DNA from 2 places in the Leucobacter sp. UCMA 4100 genome. Region 2 is predicted to be linked to the other one. Evidence: riboswitches for the same ligand, from Rfam matches in the RefSeq annotation. Region 2 holds a riboswitch; the other holds the start of a gene.

Region 1 (2,392 bases), 510 kb from region 2:
GCAGGGCATCATGTTTGCCTACGGTCGCAACCTGTACTCGCTCTCACGCGCCGGGTACTACCCGAAGTTCCTCTCGCTGACCGGCAAGCGCCAGACGCCGTGGGTCGCGCTCATCGCGGGTGCCCTCATCGGCCTCACCGCGCTCATCGTCGTCGAGGTGACGGGTGGCGAAGATGGTGTTGGCGGCGCGGTCGTGCTCAACATCGCCGTGTGGGGGGCCGTGCTCGCGTACTTCATGCAGATGCTCTCGTTCATCATTCTGCGCAAGAAGTACCCCAAGGCATCACGCCCCTACAAGAGCCCCTGGGGCATGTTTGGCGCCTACGCGGCTGCTGTCATCTCGGCCCTGATCTTCCTGGGCTTCCTGCTCAATGAGTCGTTTAGGCCGGCGATCGTCGCGATCGTGATCGTTTACGTCATCGGTCTCATCATCTTCGGCGTCTACACCCGCCACCGCCTGATTCTCTCGCCTGAAGAGGAGTACGCGGTCTCGGGCGGCCTGCACGGCGACCCTCAAACCGAGGGTTACGGCGGCCAGGTTGAAGAAGAGCTGCTTGCAATGGACGGGGTCGATGGGCCAGAGTTGAAATAGCATTGCACAAGGCTAGGCCGCGCGTTGCACGTGAAACACCTCACGTGCGGCGCGCGGCTCCTGCCCCGACATCGTTGTGGGGCGGATCATCGCGACACTGCCTGCCGTGCGGTGCTCGATGCGCACAAATGAATATCGGCTATCAAGTTGTAGCGGGAGAGTTCGGGGTGACCCGACGCCGTAGGAGCAAAATCCCTCCCCGGGAAATCTCTCAGGCTCACGTACCGCTACAGCGTGGCAACTCTGGAAAACACCGACCGGAATGACCCGGTCGCTTACCGAAGGTGCAACGGCCCGCAGACGTACTTTGCTGTACCGGCGCGGCGCCCGAATCTCTCAGGTCCCATAACAGAGCGGGGAGGATCGTTTCCTATTCGCGCCTTCGGGCCTACGAAAGAGATCCTCTTGAACACGCAACCGATTGAACGTTCCTTCGCTGATCGCCATATTGGCGTGAACACCCCTGCCGACCTCGCCACGATGCTTGAGCGGGTTGGTTACGAGAGCGCCTCTGCGCTCGCCGACGCGGCGGTGCCGCCCGAGATACGCATGCCGCACGCGCTCGATCTCGCCGGGCCCCGCAGTGAGGCAGAAATTCTCAGTGACCTGAAGGGCTTTGCGGCCCAGAACACGGTCATGACACAAATGATCGGCCAGGGTTTTTACGACACCCACACACCCCCGGTCATTCTGCGCAACGTGCTTGAGAGCCCCGCCTGGTACACGGCCTACACGCCGTATCAGCCGGAGATCTCGCAGGGTCGGCTCGAGGCGCTGCTCAATTTCCAGACGATGGTTGCCGACCTCACCGGTCTCGACGTGGCCAACGCTTCGATGCTCGACGAATCATCGGCCGCAGCCGAAGCCGTGCTGCTCATGCGCCGCGCGAGCAAAGCGGGCTCGGGGGCAAAAGCGGTTGTCGACCGCAACGTGTTTCCGCAAACCCTCGCGGTCATTAAAGGCCGTGCCGCGGCGCTCGAAATTGAGATTGAGGTCGCCGACCTCTCGCTTGGGCTGCCTGCGGGCGAGGTGTTTGGGGTCGTGCTGCAGCAGCCGGGCAATGACGGCTCGGTGAGTGACCACCGTGCGATTATCGCCGAGGCGAAGCGCCAGGGTGCCATGGTTACGGTAATTACCGACCTGCTTGCGCTGACGCTCATTGAGTCACCGGGCGAGCAGGGTGCCGACGTCGCCGTCGGGAACACGCAGCGCTTTGGCGTTCCGCTCTTCTTCGGCGGGCCGCACGCCGCGTTCATGGCGATTCGTGCGGGGCTTGAGCGGTCGCTGCCAGGCCGTCTCGTCGGGGTCTCGCAGGATGCTGCGGGGAGGCCCGCCTATCGTCTCGCGCTGCAGACGCGCGAGCAGCACATTCGTCGTGAGAAGGCGACGAGCAATATCTGCACGGCGCAGGCGCTCTTGGCCGTGACCGCGTCTATGTATGCCGTGTATCACGGCCCCGCGGGCCTCAAGGCGATTGCCGAGCGGGCTCACGCTCACGCGCGAACGATTGCGGCGAGCCTCTCGGCCGCGGGAATCTCGCTCGCCTCGGGGTCGTTCTTCGACACTGTTGTGGCGAGCATTCCTGGGCGGGCCGACGAGGTTATTGCCGCGGCCGCCGCATCGGGCATCAACCTGCGCCGCATCGACGAAGACACCGTGGGGGTTTCGACCGACGAGACCACCACGGGCGAGCACGTCGAGGCGGTCGTTCGAGCCTTTGGAACCGCCGCGAGCGAGTCGGCACGCGCGGGCGACTACGGGTTCAACAGCCTGCTCGTTCGCACGAGCCGGTACCTCGAG
Region 2 (2,392 bases):
CCCGCAACCTCTGCGGCACGCACGAACTCTGCGGCCTTACCTGGAGCCTTCACGAGCACGGTGTCGAAGAACTCGGTCGAGGCGAGTTCGAAGCCGGCAGCCGTGAGTGACGCGGCGATCGTGCGGGCGTGTGCGTGCGCACGCTCTGCGATGGCTTTGAGCCCCCGCGGGCCGTGGTACACGGCATACATTGACGCGGTGATCGCGAGCAATGCCTGCGCGGTGCAAATGTTGCTCGTCGCCTTCTCGCGGCGAATGTGCTGCTCGCGCGTCTGCAGCGCGAGGCGGTACGCGACGTCACCGGCCGAGTCGTATGAGACACCGACGAGGCGGCCAGGCATCGAGCGGGTCAGCCCGTCGCGCACCGCGAGGTAGGCGGCGTGCGGGCCACCGAAGAAGAGTGGAACGCCAAAGCGCTGGGTGTTGCCGACGGCGACGTCGGCGCCCTGCTCGCCAGGCGAGGTGATGAGCGTGAGCGAGAGCAGGTCGGCGATCACGGTGACCATCGCGCCGCGTTCTTTCGCCTCGGCGATGATGCCGGCGTGATCCGCAACACTGCCATCGTTCCCGGGCTGCTGCAGCACGATGCCCGAGATCTCGCCCTCGGGAAGGCCCTGGGCCAGATCGACGATCTCGATCTCGAAGTCAAGCGCCTCAGCGCGGCCGCGAATCACCTCGAGGGTCTGCGGGAAGATGTTGGCGTCGAGCACCGTCTTCGCGGTTGCCTTCGCCTTGTTCGCACGGCGCATGAGCAGCACGGCCTCAGCCGCGGCCGACGATTCGTCGAGCATCGAGGCATTCGCGATGGGCAGGCCAGTGAGATCGCTCACCATCGTCTGGAAGTTGAGCAGCGCCTCGAGACGGCCCTGTGAAATCTCAGGCTGGTATGGCGTGTACGCCGTGTACCACGAGGGGCTCTCGAGCACGTTGCGCAGAATGACGGGGGGCGTGTGGGTGTCGTAGAACCCCTGCCCGATCATCTGGGTCTTGAGCACGTTCTGCGAGGCGAAGGCGCGCAGGTCTGAGAGAATCTCGGGCTCGGTGCGGCCCGAGGGCAGCTGCAGCGCGTTATCCATGCGAATATCGCGCGGAACAGCGGTGTCGACCAGGGCGTCAAGGGTTTCGTAGCCAACGACGCTCAGCAGGTGCTCGGCGTCGGCACCGTGCACGCCGGTGTGACGGTTGGCGAAGTGGGTTGGATCGGCGGTGATGCTCATTGAGGGTTCCTCACAGGGGTTGGGCACAACAACTACAGGTACCCTCCCCACTCTGTTGCAGACCTGAGAGATTCCGGCGCTTGCGCGCCATTGCACCGTCGGTGGAGGCAGAGCTTGCGCCCTACCTCGCTTTCCAGAGTTGCCACGCCCCGCGGTACGGGTGCCTGAGAGATTCTCGGGGAGGAGTTGCTCCTACGGCGCCACACTCAATCGTGTGGGCTCTCCCGCGAGGGCGTATTGGCCGATATTCACATATGGCATTCATAGTACCACCTCGCGACGACAATCAATGCGCAGCCGTATCAACGAGCACAGCCGCGGCAACGTCGGGGCGCTCCGGCGAGCCCGGCACGAAGACGACCGGGCCGCCCTGCGCGGGTGCCGCGGGCGTAAGCGTCGCAAGAATCTCGGCGCGAGAGAGCCCGCACTCGGCAAGAGCCGCGATCTCACGGGTGTTGAACCCCGCGACCGTCGGCCCGTTGCCCATATCAGTGCCGTAGCGCACCACCCCACCCGCGCGGTGAAAGCGTCGAAGGTTATCGACCGCGATGCCAAACTCGTCGTCGGGGGTTCCCCAGCCATGAATATCGAGCGTCGAGATCCACACCACATGTTCGGCCTGCGCCGCGATCTCGGCGTCATCGAGACGCTCGGTAAACGGCGTGTGGGCGAGCATCGTCGCACCGCACTCCCGTGCCCGCTGCGCCTCACCGGGCCCCTCGGCGTGCGCGACCACCGGAAGCCCCGCCGCGGCCGCAACGACGGCGCGCACGACGTCGCTCGAAGCCGCCGGCCCAGCGACGCTATTCATCGCGACCTTGAACACGCTCGCCCCAGCCTCACGCATACTGAGCGCGGCCTCGCGTGCGGCCGCTGCCCCATCGACCTCGATCACGCTGCCGGGGCCGGCCCACGAACGGTCAGAGGGGTAGCCGCCGGGCGCGGTAATGAAAGCGCCGGCATACGACACCGTGACTCCCCTCAGTCCGTCAGCAATGCCGCGCAGCCGCTCAACGTTCGAGCCGAGATCGAGCACGCGCGTGACGGGCGAGGGCTCGGGCCGCATGAGCTCGAGGTGCACGTGCCAATCGCGAAACCCGCCGGTGTTAAAACCCTCAGCGCCCACGAGCTACCCTTTACCGACCTCGGTGCGAACGGCAAACAGCTCGGGAAAG

What was found. A riboswitch is a leader RNA that binds a small molecule or an ion and turns the genes downstream of it on or off. The one in region 2 is predicted to bind glycine.
Region 1: another riboswitch for glycine. It lies ahead of gcvP (aminomethyl-transferring glycine dehydrogenase); the one in region 2 lies ahead of gcvP (aminomethyl-transferring glycine dehydrogenase).

What each region holds. Positions count from the first base shown of each region.
Region 1 covers NZ_JAFEUS010000002.1:1,327,397-1,329,788, reverse strand. Annotated here, with positions in the region: gene JSO19_RS06285 (amino acid permease) at 1-592, shown strand, start outside; glycine riboswitch at 736-829, shown strand; glycine riboswitch at 831-954, shown strand; gene gcvP (aminomethyl-transferring glycine dehydrogenase) at 998-2,392, shown strand, end outside.
Region 2 covers NZ_JAFEUS010000002.1:817,376-819,767, forward strand. Annotated here, with positions in the region: gene gcvP (aminomethyl-transferring glycine dehydrogenase) at 1-1,217, opposite strand, end outside; glycine riboswitch at 1,260-1,359, opposite strand; glycine riboswitch at 1,360-1,454, opposite strand; gene JSO19_RS04045 (amidohydrolase family protein) at 1,504-2,343, opposite strand; gene kynA (tryptophan 2,3-dioxygenase) at 2,347-2,392, opposite strand, start outside.